Regions from separate parts of the Labrenzia sp. C1B70 genome, predicted to be linked through region 1. Evidence: predicted binding sites of a transcription regulator. Region 1 holds the regulator's gene; each other region holds the start of a gene.
What was found. Region 1 encodes LexA, which represses DNA repair genes until DNA is damaged. Its sites were predicted from a motif close to TGTTCNNNNTGTGTTCNG; they were not measured.

Region 1 (4,213 bases):
TCCACACATGTTCTCCTGCCCGGAGGTGGCTTCAATCCGTCGACTGCATTCGAGTTGATCGAAAAACACAAGGTCAGCAATCTCTTCACTGTTCCCACAATCGTCAAACGCCTGGTGGAAGACCCTTCTGTTGATCAGTACGATCACTCGAGCCTTCGTCACGTCATTTATGCGGGGGCTCCCATGTACAGGGAGGACCAGAAGCTGGCACTCCAGAAATTGGGGCACGTTCTGGTTCAATACTACGGACTTGGCGAGGTCACCGGAAACATCACCGTGCTGCGGCCACAGGATCATTTTCTGGAGGATGGACCTGAGACACGCAGCGGCACCTGCGGTACGGAGCGCACAGGTATAGAGGTTTCGATCCAGGACGAGGATGGCAATCACCTGCCCCCCAATGAAACGGGTGAAGTCTGCGTCATCGGTACGGCAGTCTGTGCTGGCTATCTGGAAGACGAAGACGCCAACCAGAAGTCTTTCCGGAACGGCTGGTTCCGCACCGGAGACATCGGTCACATGGATGAACAGCGCTACCTCTTTCTGACAGGCCGAGCGTCGGACATGTACATTTCTGGTGGCTCCAACGTCTACCCGAAGGAAGTCGAGGAAGTGCTGCTTACACATCCGGATATTTCCGAGGTCGCAATTCTCGGCATTCCGGACAGGCAATGGGGCGAAGTTGGCCTAGCCGTTTGTGTGGCTGCCCCAGACAAGTCACCCGACCCTCAGGAACTCAGCGACTATCTGAACGGCAAGATCGCCCGCTACAAGATGCCTGCACGTTATCTCTTCATTCCCGCAATGCCGACAAGTGCCTATGGCAAGATCACCAAGAAACTGGTGCGGGAGCATTTGACCGAGAAAGGCCTGTTGTGAGACGGCCCGCCCCCAGGTCTCTGTCCGACATTCGTCATCCCGGCCCTTCTGCCATCAATCGGCTCCCACATGCCAGATGTCTGGCGAAACCATTGGAAATCTCCCTGGCAGAGCAAACTCCCTTGCTGGAGGCGCTGGGCCGCTTCGCCACGCACCAAGGACTGAGCTCCGCCGTTCTCGATCTTTCCGGGCTGATGCTCGAAGCGTTCGACTTTGTGATGCCTGCCTGTGCAATCGATGACCGACATGCAGCCTGGTACAGCGACACGCACTCCTCGAAAGGCGCAACGCTGGAGTCCGCAGTTGCCATTCTCGGGATACGAGATGGTGAATGGTTCGCTCATGTACACGCTTATTGGCACGAGGAAGAAGTCGAGCACCTTGGCCACTTACTGCCGCATACGCTGAAGGTTGCGCATCAGGGGGCCATCAAAGGGTACGGCCTGCAAGGCGCAGCGTTCGTGGCATCGCTGGATCCGGAAACCGAATTCACGCTGTTTCGTGTGCAACAGGATGACGAACAGTCACGGACAACCGACTACAATGCGCTTATCACCACACTCGCTCCGTTTGCCGACCTGACGGACAGCATCCAAGAACTTGCAAAAGAGCTGAAAGCACCCTCCTACGAAGTCTATGGACTGGGCAGTCTGGCCGGAGCAGCGTTCCGCGACGCCCAGCCGATGACAGGTCTGATCTCCGAGATACTCCTGACTGAAAACGCTGGCGCGAAACCGGAGCAAGAGCTTTGCGTCCCAATCCGCGCCGTTGATCTCGAAGGTGGACTACATCGGGGCACTCTCACCGCTGGTGGCGCGCCGACTTTGATCACCTGTGAACTGCTGATCCTGACCGGATCGAAGGACGACCTAAATCCAATATCGGAGACGGATTGAATACGGCAACTTGTTCGAAGCCAAGAACAGTAAGAGAACATTTACCCTTGCAGAACACAATGAGAACAGGTACCATGTTCTTGATTTGTACCAGATGTTTTCTCGGTCAGGGGACGCCTACATGCTGACGCGCAAGCAGTACGAACTGCTCATGTTCATTCACGAAAGACTGAAAGAAACCGGTGTGCCGCCGTCTTTCGACGAAATGAAGGACGCGCTCGACCTGCGCTCCAAGTCCGGCATTCACCGCCTGATCACCGCGCTTGAAGAACGTGGCTTCATCCGGCGCCTGCCGAACCGGGCCAGAGCCATGGAAGTTGTTCGTCTTCCGGACTCCATCGCACCCGGCCTGGGCGCTCCACGGCCAAGAGGCAGCTTCTCACCTGAAGTCATTGAAGGCTCACTCGGCAAACCGGAGCCGGAAAAAGCTGCACCGGTGCCGGTGTCCAGTGTTACGGAAATTCCCGTCATGGGCCGCATTGCAGCCGGTGTGCCCATCGAGGCCATTCAAACACACAGCCATTCCATCACAGTGCCGCAGGACCTGCTTGGTCGCGGGGAACACTACGCGCTGGAGGTTCGTGGCGATTCCATGATTGAGGCGGGCATTCTGGACGGTGATACCGTTCTTATCCGTCGGACCGACAGTGCCGACAGTGGCGACATCGTTGTTGCACTCGTGGACGATGAAGAAGCCACCTTGAAACGGCTGCGCAAGAAAGGCGCTTCCATCGCTCTTGAAGCAGCCAACCCGGCATATGAAACCAGGATCTTCGGTCCCGGCCGCGTTCGTGTTCAGGGCCGCCTCGTTGCCCTGTTTCGTCAGTATTGACCAGTCACTCCTCTGCGCGCGCTTCGGCCACCGAGGCGCGCTCGGCTAGACGCAGGCTGTCTCTCGTTACCGTTCCCTGCTGATGCCAGGGGCGCGGTGGGTCAGGGATGGCAAACTTCAGTTTCTCGATTTTCAGATTTTCGTTTGGCGGATGGCCCGGTCCACTGGCACCGCTCGTAGCATTCGCGGCCTCGCTGAAATCACCGGGCGATAGCCAGATGGAGACGGCACCACGTTCGGTGCGCGTACCGCGATCCAGAACGAGGGCTGCACCGCAGCTCTCCGGAGCGACAAGATCGGTCACGACCAAATCGGCATATCGGCAATCCAGCTGAAACGCTTCAAATGTCTTTGGCTGCGCGATTGCAAGAAACGATTGCCTGCTATCCAGCCGTTCTGCGTCCTCTGAATTGACGTAGGCCCTGATGACACAACCGTCGTCATCGCAATTTCTTTGAGGCGATTTCATCTTGCGCGACAAGATCGCATCATTCCTCACTCCTTCCGACTGCAGCCAGAGATCACTTGCAAACGATCTCCCCCTTGCTGCGTAACGCAAAGTTCCCGTTTCATCGCGGGCAGCTATTCGAGAGCCGCTTGCAGCAATCTGGATATCCGGAGGCCGGCTGGTGAGAACAATCAATATTCCTGCGACGAGAGGCACTCCTGCGAGCACACGCTTTCTGCCAGGCACCAACAATCCGGCAAATAATGCTGATAGCAACAGCAATGCTGCAGCCCCGTCGAGCCTTCCGGAAGTTCCGCTGCCGGCATCAAGGGCTGCGGTAAAGGAAGCAACCTTCAACAGAAGTGAAACTCCGAAAGACATGACAGCCAGAGGGAGAGCTGCAAGGCCGAAGGGCATCAGAACGAATGCAAGTACTCCCATCGGCATCACAACAAGTGAAAACACCGGCATTCCCAGCAAGTTGCCGACAAGGCCATAGGGCGCGATGCGGCTGAAGTGATGAGCGCCTATTATGCCGGTCGCCAGCCCTGCGACCAATGCGGTGACGAACAGCCCTGCAACCCACTTGCCGAGGTAAAGACAAGTCGCCATGCCCCATCCGGACACTCTTTCACCAGACAGGGAACGATCTCGCTGCCGCCACAGGTCATATACGGCGACCAGGCAGATCACGGCAGCGAAGGACATCTGGAAGCCGGGGAAAAACAACCGCTCAGGAGCAATCAGCAAGAGTACGAGGCCAGCCAACGCTACGCTTCGCAGGGTTAGGCCGCGTCGCCCCACCAGAATTCCGACAAAGACAATCGCGATCATCAGGAACGATCGTTGCGTCGCAACCGCACCACCGGACAGAAGCAGATAAATAACGGCAGCACCAAGGGCTGAAAGCGCGGCCCACTTGTGCACTGGCCACCTGAGCGTCAGGACCGGCACCAAGCAAAAGAGCACTAAGACCGCGCCATAGGCGCCGCCGGCAAAGAGCGCCATATGCAGTCCAGAAATTGCAAGAATGTGAGCCAGTCCGGCGGCCCGCAAAATCTCTTCCTGCTCTTCGGTTATTCCGCTGCGGTCTCCAACCAGAAGAGCAACGATCAGTGCGGTTTCCGGCCCTTCCGAAAGATTGCTCCTGATACGCTC
Region 2 (4,213 bases), on a different contig from region 1:
GCTGGATCAATGACAAGGGCGTGGATGTGATCGTCTCGACCGGCGGCACCGGCTTTACCGGCCGTGACGTGACGCCGGAGGCTATGGAGCCTCTGTTCGAAAAACGCATGGACGGCTTTTCAGAGGTCTTTCACCGGATCTCCTACGACAAGATCGGCACCTCCACGATCCAGTCCCGTGCGACCGGCGGCGTCGCCGGGGCAACTTATATTTTCGTGCTGCCCGGTTCCCCGGGCGCCTGCAAGGACGCCTGGGACGGTATCCTGAAATGGCAGCTGGACTATCGTCACATGCCCTGCAATTTCGTGGAGATCATGCCCAGGCTGGACGAGCACCTGAAGCGCGGCAAGCTGCGGGAGGCGTGATCGCCACCATACCGAAGAAGAGCGTATCCGCTCAGAACCGTGCAGTGCCTTGTTCAGCCGTGCAGCTTGACGGCAACACTCGCTGGAATGCGCAGGGTACCGACGCAAAAGCGTGCGAAGGCCTGGCGGAACCTGGAAAACAGCCCTTCCCGCTCGGGTTCACCCGAAGAGACGGCGGCAGCCCGCAAGAACACCATCCGCCCACGTCCGATACGCTTGGCGATATCGAGATCTTCCAGCTCCGGCAACGGCCGATGGCCGCCGAGCTTCTGATAAAACTGTCTGGAGATCAGCAGGCCCTGGTTGCCGTAAGGCATGCCAAGCAGTTGGGACCGCAAGGCTGCAAAAGACTCGCTTACCCGCGCACTGAGCCCGAAAGCCTCATAGCGAAGGCGGAAGCTTGCGGCGGTCCGTGGACCGTTGGAGGCACGGGCTGCCCGCTCGATGAAGGCCTGGGCCTCATGATGCCAGCCGCTTTCCAGAAGCGTTTCCGGCCGCAGGAACAATAGCCAGTCGCCCCGGCTCGCCATGGAGGCGCCATAGGCAAGGCGTTCGCTGCGGGAAGCATTGCCCCGGCTGGTCCAGACACACCCGGCCGCGTCGGCAACCTTCTCGGTATTGTCCGACGAACCACCATCGACCACGATAACTTCGCGGATAACGCCCTCTGCAGCTGCCGGCACCAGGGCCGAAAGCGCGTGAACGAGTTCGGTTTCGGAATTTCTTGTCGCAATGATGACGCTGATCATGATCTCAAGTTTTACATGATTTTTTTCAAAGTGCGAGTGTCGCCGACGATCCGGGAGCTGTTTTTTTGTTGGGATTCTTAACAAACTCCAATAATCGGCCACCAACCTTCGCGATATATATCGCCAGGTAATGTCTACTTTGGTTGTATGAAAAGAAAAGACCGGGCGAAAGCTGTAGCAGTACCTCTTTCACATTTGTCATAGGGCCGTGAAAAGTTGCTCCAGTGTGAAACCGATCGGTATCCATTTGACGGTTTTCAGGAAAATAGCCCCTTTTCGGCAAATGGAAGTGCCGGGTTTCATGTTATCTTAAGAGTGCATACCAAAGCTGAAAGCTCTTACTTCGACCAGAAACCAAGCGATCGCGCCATGACGACACCCGATCAACAGCCAACTTCAGGCGCAGGATACCTGACGCAGACGCTCAGTCGGATTTTCATGGGGCTCGCCGGGTTTGTTCTGTCCATGGTTTTGCTGGCCGGGACAGCATCGGCCCGAGACCTCGTGGTGCTGGCAACCCCGGAAGAGCCATACAAGTTTGTCGAAGACGGGGTCTACAAGGGTATCGACGTCGAAGTTCTCGATGAAGTCATGCGCCGTCTCGGCCTTTCCTATTCGCTGGAACTGATCGATTCCGGAACTCGCATCCAACAGGAAGCGCGCGCCGGACGGGCGGACATGCTGCTATTGTTTTCCAAGAAGCCGGACCGGATGGAGTACCTGAACTATCCGGACGAAAGCTACATCGACATCAGCTGGAGCTTCTTCATCCGCGCCGAAGATGCCGGAACAATCCGTTTCGAAGGCTACGACGACCTGAAGGGGCTGCAGATCGGTATCACGCAGGATTTCGCCTATACCCCGGAGTTCCTCAACGCCGGCCTCGATTTTCAGACGGTCGCCAGCAACAATCTCCAGATCGGCATGCTGCTGGCAAAGCGTGTGGATGCCGTTCCCATGAACACCATCAGCACGCTCTACGAGGAAAAGAAGGCCGGGAGGCTGGACCAGTTGGCGACGTTACCGCTACCGCTGATAACGAAGCCCTACTACAACGTCTTTGCCAAAGCCTCGACCTACCCGGATATCGAAAGCCTTCCCGGACGCTACGACGAAACCATTCGCGAGATGCAGTCCGACGGGACGCTGGATGCGATCCTGATCAAATACCTTGGTCGCCGGCCAGGTCACGATGACCGTGGCGGTTCCTGAATTCCGGCCTGGTCTGCAGTCCACCATCTTTTGAAGATCAAAACCCACAAGGTGTAATCAGCATCTTGCGTCGCGTTGGCGTCGTGATAATGTTCTTGTTATGTTCCATTTCGTAACCTGGACGTTCTCGCGTGCCCTTCAGTCCCCCCGATGAGATTTCACTACCAGCCGACGCAGCCGGCCTTGTACCCGATGTCCGCTCCGTTGCCGAGCACAGGCGGCGTGGACGCGCGGCTGCGCTCAATGCCTCCGGCCGCTTCGAGAAATTAACTCGTGAATGTTTCGACGATGGCTGGGAAACGCTTGAAGACCTGCCGCCGCTGAAAACCCAGGTTCAGGAAGAGCGTGCGCGCACAATCATCACCCGAAACGAGTCGCCGGATATTTCCTTCGACCGCTCGATCAATCCGTACCGGGGCTGCGAACATGGATGCATCTACTGTTTCGCCAGACCGAGCCACGCGTTCATGGGGCTGTCTCCGGGCCTGGATTTCGAAACCAGGCTGTTTGCCAAACCCAATGCCGCCCAACTTCTGGAGCGTGAACTTTCCCGCCCCGGTTATCAGCCGCGCGTGATCGCCATCGGCACCAATACTGATCCCTACCAGCCGATGGAACGCGGCTACAAGCTGATGCGTGAGATCCTGGAAGTGCTGGACAATTGCTCCCACCCGGTTGCGATCGTCACCAAGTCAGCCCTGGTCACGCGAGATATCGACATTCTGTCGAGGCTGGCAGAACGAAATCTGGTGAAGGTTGCCTTGTCGGTCACGACGCTCGACAAGAAACTCTGCCGGGCCATGGAGCCGCGTGCGTCTGCACCCCACAAAAGGCTTGAGGCCGTCCGGGCTCTCTCCGACGCGGGCATTCCCACGTCTGTAATGATGGCGCCTGTGATCCCAGCCCTGACAGACAGCGAAATTGAAAACGTTCTGGAAGCGGCAGCCGAGCATGGCGCGACGGAGGTTGCCTACATCCTTTTACGGCTTCCCCTGGAAGTGTCGGAACTCTTTCGGGACTGGCTGCTGCGAGAGCGTCCGGACCGTTACCGCCATGTGATGAACCTGATCCGCGCCATGCGCGGCGGCAAGGACTATGACGCCAAATGGGGCGAGCGCATGCGCGGGAGAGGTCCTTATGCCGACCAGATTGCCAAACGGTTCTCGCTGGGAGCGAAACGCCTTGGCCTCAATCTGCGTCGCCGAAAGCTCAACACCGAGGCCTTCGTCCAGCCGCAAAAAGGCGGTGTGCAATTGGACCTGTTTTGACGCAAGATCTTGAGAAACTTGCTGCCGGACGGCAGGGTGCAGTTCATGACGTTCAGCCCTTTCCTCTTTGACCTTGCCTTTCCCGATAGCCCGGACCTTGTGATCGAGCGTAAGCACGCGAAATCCTTTGACGGTCGGCTCTGCGGCGTAGACGAAGCCGGTCGCGGCCCCTGGGCCGGGCCCGTGGTCACGGCCGCGGTTATCCTGGATTACGACCGGGTACCGCTTGGCCTCAATGATTCCAAGAAACTGACCGAAGCCCGGCGCGAAGAGCTTTTCGAGCAGATTGTTGCTACAGCCCATGTCTCGCTCGCCAGCGCTTCACCGGCAACGATCGATGCTGTCAATATTCGCACCGCAACCCTGTCGGCCATGGTGCGGGCCGTCAATCACCTACCTCTGGTTCCCGACTACGTTCTTGTCGACGGCCGAGATGTACCGCATGGGCTGAATCAGGCCGGACAGGCATTGATCAAGGGAGATGGCCGCTGCCTGTGCGTTGCGGCTGCCTCTATCGTTGCGAAGGTGACAAGAGACCGGATGATGGTTCACCTCGACGCCAGTTTTCCGGACTACGGGTTTGCCCAGCACAAGGGGTATGGCGTGCCGCAGCACCAGG
Region 3 (4,213 bases), 250 kb from region 1:
CCTTCCAGGGCGTTGCCATGGACACCTTGAAATGACTGCAGAGTGCTTCCAGCGTCTGGGCATAATAAGGTGATGTCGACCCTGTCTTCGCCCACGGCAGGACAGCTCCTTCGCGCAAGGAAAGCGAGTGGTCAGGAACAACCAGGTCTTCCTCGAAGGCGAGTGTTGTTCCAAGGCCATCACAAGTGGGGCAGGCACCGAAGGGATTGTTGAACGAGAACAGACGCGGCTCGATCTCCGGAATGGTGAAGCCGGATACCGGGCAGGCAAATTTTTCGGAAAAGATCAGCCGTTCCGGGTTGCCGTTCTCGTCGGTCTTGTCGGCAAATTCGGCAATTGCAATGCCATCGGCAAGTTTCAGCGCCGTTTCCAGTGAATCTGCAAGCCGACCGGAGATATCGTCACGCACGACGATACGGTCTACGACGACGTCGATATCGTGCTTGAATTTCTTGTCGAGGGCAGGGGCCTCGGAAATCTCATGGAAGGTTCCGTCGATCTTGACGCGCTGGAAACCCTTCTTCATCAGCTCGGCAAGTTCCTTGCGGTACTCGCCCTTGCGGCCGCGAACCATCGGCGCGAGCAGGTAGAGGCGGGCACCTTCTTCCAGCTCCAGAATGCGATCGACCATCTGGCTGACGGTCTGGCTTTCGATCGGCAGACCGGTGGCGGGGGAATAGGGAACGCCGACACGCGCAAACAAAAGGCGCATGTAATCGTAGATTTCCGTAACCGTTCCGACCGTGGAGCGCGGATTGCGGGACGTGGTCTTCTGTTCGATGGAGATTGCCGGCGACAGTCCGTCGATCTGGTCGACGTCCGGTTTCTGCATCATTTCCAGGAACTGGCGCGCGTAGGCGGACAGGCTTTCCACGTACCGCCGCTGTCCTTCTGCATATATGGTGTCGAAGGCGAGTGACGACTTGCCTGAGCCAGACAGGCCGGTCATGACAATCAACTTGTCGCGGGGCAGGTCCAGATCGACGCCCTTGAGATTATGCTCCCGTGCGCCACGGATGCTGATGACCCGTGTTGGGTCCGCCTTCCAGGCTTCTTCCGACTGCGATCCCTTGGCTGTCTTCATTGTCGTTCTTCCTGACCGCATGCGTCGCCCAAAGCCGATTGTTGCTCTCGCATACGCTAAGATGGTCCATTGCCGATGATGTCTGTTTGCCCCGATATAGCAGTTTCGGGCGGAGCTTCCAGTGAGGCATTTTCATTATCGTGCCGGAGGCACTTGTCGATGCGAGGCCTGATTGAATCGCTTTTACAGAAATGGTAAGAACAAAACAAGTACATTAACGATTGCCGCGTCAGGAGCCGAGCAGAAATAGGTGACCGAAACCTCGCAGTTCGTGAGATAATGTCCTGACAGAAAAATCGGGGCTTGATTGGAACAAAAGTGGAGCAAATTGTAACTTGGCGCAATCAAGGATTGTGTCTGTTGACTTTGCTCGAATTTTAGGCGGATGAACCAGGCGGCAGTTTGTGAGTTGCCTTGTGGAAAATGAGTGAAGCCTGGCGAAAATAGCGGCGAAGCTGTTGGCGTGCCGTTAGGGTTCTTGTTTCTAGCAGCAAAGCTTGCAACGTTGACCGTTTATCGACACGTGCCGGAGAAGCACACGAACATCGTCGGCGGGGTCAACGAAAAACAAACAGGAGTTCAGTATGGCGGGCAGCGTCAACAAAGTAATTTTGGTCGGCAATCTGGGAGCAGACCCGGAAATCCGCCGTACGCAGGATGGCCGCCCGATCGCCAATCTCCGGATTGCGACGTCGGAGTCCTGGCGCGACCGCAACACCGGTGAGCGTCGTGAAAAGACGGAGTGGCACCGCGTCGTGATCTTCAACGACGGTCTTTGCAAAGTTGCGGAGCAATATCTGCGCAAGGGATCAAAGGTTTATCTCGAAGGCCAGCTTCAGACCCGCAAATGGCAGGATCAGTCCGGTCAGGACCGGTACTCCACCGAGATCGTGCTACAGGGCTTCAACTCCAACCTGACCATGCTTGACGGCCGCGGCGAAGGTGGCGGTGCATCCGGCGGTCTTCCCGATTACGGCAATGACTCACAAGGCGGTGGCGGAGGTGGCTTCGGCGGCGGCGGTTCCGGTTCCGGCGGGAATTTCGGTGGTGGCTATGGCGGCGGTTCCAGCAGCGGTGGCGGTTACGGCGGTCCGTCCGGTGGCGGTGGCGGCGGCGGCCCCATGGACGACGAAATTCCGTTCTGATCTTTTTCTGCGCTACCGGGTGCGGTCCCATGCTTTGGGGCCGCGCACCAGGGTATGTTGATCAACCGCCGACGTTTGGGTCGTAAGGCGTGTTCGGGTCATCAACGCCGTCGTAATATTCCTTCGCACTGCCGAGACCGCAGTGATAGACGGCTTCTTCTGCGCGTGTGTCGCCACCCGTAATCGGGGCGCCGTTGTGATGCGCGAATTCATGAATGATGGTGGCCAGCACCATCCACCTGCCCATTTTAAAGGCCCGGTCACCAACCGCGATTTCCCCGGAAGGAACGTGGATTTCCCCATGTAGCGGTGAAATGGTCGGTCCGTAATTCACCCAAATCGAGCTGTCGTTGATCATGTCCGACAAGCTTCGCCCCTTGGGCAGCGTCCGGAAATAGGCATTACATCCCGGGTTGTTCTTGACCATCTTGAAAAGCTTGTTTCTGGCCCATTTCAGCTTTGAATACTGGGAAGAGTTGAAACTTGTGTATTTCCAGATCGGTGACGAATGGTCACCAACATTGAATTGAAACGGCATTTGGCTCTCCGGTAATGTCTCACGTACTCGTGAAGCCGTAGATACGCCTTTGATGAAGAAGGTGGCGTGATGCCAATCACGCCAGGTTGTTTTTCCAAACAGCCGCAGTTCTGCCGTTTCTGGCACCGTGATGGTGGGCAGCTGTACTGTCAGCAACGAGGCAAAATCGTCACAGTCGACTGATTTCAAACCTGTGTAGGACGGCGCCCCTTAACCATCTGATGAACCCTGTTATAGTATCAAACGGTTTACGGGCGCAGTTTCCGGGAATCGGGTCGCGGGGCCCGGTTGCACGGTAACTGCGTTGCCATATCACGCTCGGATGTAGAACATCCTCGGCGGATATGCCGAACAGCCTTCGATCCTTGCAGGGAAGCAATAAAACCCTGGTGACTTGGGCAAGGCGTCAGGTTCGAAAAGATTTAAAAAAAGCGGGTTTAGACAATGCGAGCGAATGCAATGGCACTGAGCGAATGTACCGGGAAAAAACCGAAACGTTCTGTCCTGGGGACGTCCCTCAGGGCTGGCTTGATGGCGACGGTGCTTTTTTCCGGTTTTAACCTGGTCTCGGTTGAGCCTGCTTCCGCGCAGGGGTTGTTCCAGCGTCTGTTCAATCCGGAAGCGCATCGCCGACAGCAAGAGCGTGAGCGCCAACAGGATCTTAGCAAGAAGGTCGTTACCGCAAAGGTCTCTGCGCCGCGCTACCTCAATTACACGGCCGACAGCTGGAAGAAGGTTTCGCTGGCTGAATTGTCGGAGATCAAGTCCGCCGAGGTGAAGCCTGATGTCCAGCCCGTTGAAACGACGGATGCCCCGAGCACCGAAAGCGATAGCCTGCCACAGGCTCCGGTCGTTCTGACCGCATTCGACACGGCGCGTCCGGCATTGAAAGACATGTCGCTCACCGTCCTTCCGGAAGTGGGGGCTGCAGTCATTTCATTCTATCGTGAGCATCCCGATTTCGTCTGGGTGAAAGACGGTCAGCCGACAGAAAAGGCAATCGCGGTCCGTAGCAGTCTCGCTGATACAGGCAAATTTGCGCTGAACCCGGAAGACTATGTCGTCGATCTTCCCGTAACTGAAGGTCTTGAAGGTGAGGCACTCGATGCCGCTACGATGCGGTTCGAGATGGAGATGAGTGCAGCCGTTCTGACATATGTTCTGGATTCCAGGCGCGGCCGTGTCGATCCGAACCGGATATCCGAATACCACGATCTTCCGAGGCATGAAGTCGATCTCGTTGCAGCCCTGGAAGGCTTCAAGGCAGCGGCCAATGCCGAAACAGCAGTTGCCAAAGCGCAGCCTCAGAGTGAACATTTTCGCAAGCTGACCGAAGAGTTAGCCCGCCTGCGAGCAGAAGATGAAGACGCCGACCAGATCGTCATCGCGCCCGGCACATTCCTGAAGGCTGGCAAATCCAGCCCTGAAATGAAGAACATCGTCGCC

Region 2: a site for LexA is predicted at 2,417-2,434, ahead of Q666_RS62420 (PA0069 family radical SAM protein). Genes of this name have one in related genera too.
Region 3: a site for LexA is predicted at 1,393-1,410, ahead of Q666_RS57020 (single-stranded DNA-binding protein). Genes of this name have one in related genera too.

Annotation. Positions count from the first base shown of each region.
Region 1 is NZ_AXCE01000034.1:283,766-287,978, reverse strand. It holds gene Q666_RS55930 (acyl-CoA synthetase) at 1-879, shown strand, start outside; gene Q666_RS55925 (hypothetical protein) at 972-1,775, shown strand; gene lexA (transcriptional repressor LexA) at 1,897-2,607, shown strand; gene Q666_RS55915 (ComEC/Rec2 family competence protein) at 2,612-4,213, opposite strand, start outside.
Region 2 is NZ_AXCE01000062.1:328,573-332,785, reverse strand. It holds gene moaB (molybdenum cofactor biosynthesis protein B) at 1-365, shown strand, start outside; gene Q666_RS62430 (glycosyltransferase) at 419-1,114, opposite strand; gene Q666_RS62425 (transporter substrate-binding domain-containing protein) at 1,484-2,326, shown strand; gene Q666_RS62420 (PA0069 family radical SAM protein) at 2,482-3,594, shown strand; gene Q666_RS62415 (ribonuclease HII) at 3,640-4,213, shown strand, end outside.
Region 3 is NZ_AXCE01000034.1:536,730-540,942, reverse strand. It holds gene uvrA (excinuclease ABC subunit UvrA) at 1-1,084, opposite strand, end outside; gene Q666_RS57020 (single-stranded DNA-binding protein) at 1,669-2,229, shown strand; gene Q666_RS57015 (hypothetical protein) at 2,291-2,767, opposite strand; gene Q666_RS57010 (L,D-transpeptidase family protein) at 3,299-4,213, shown strand, end outside.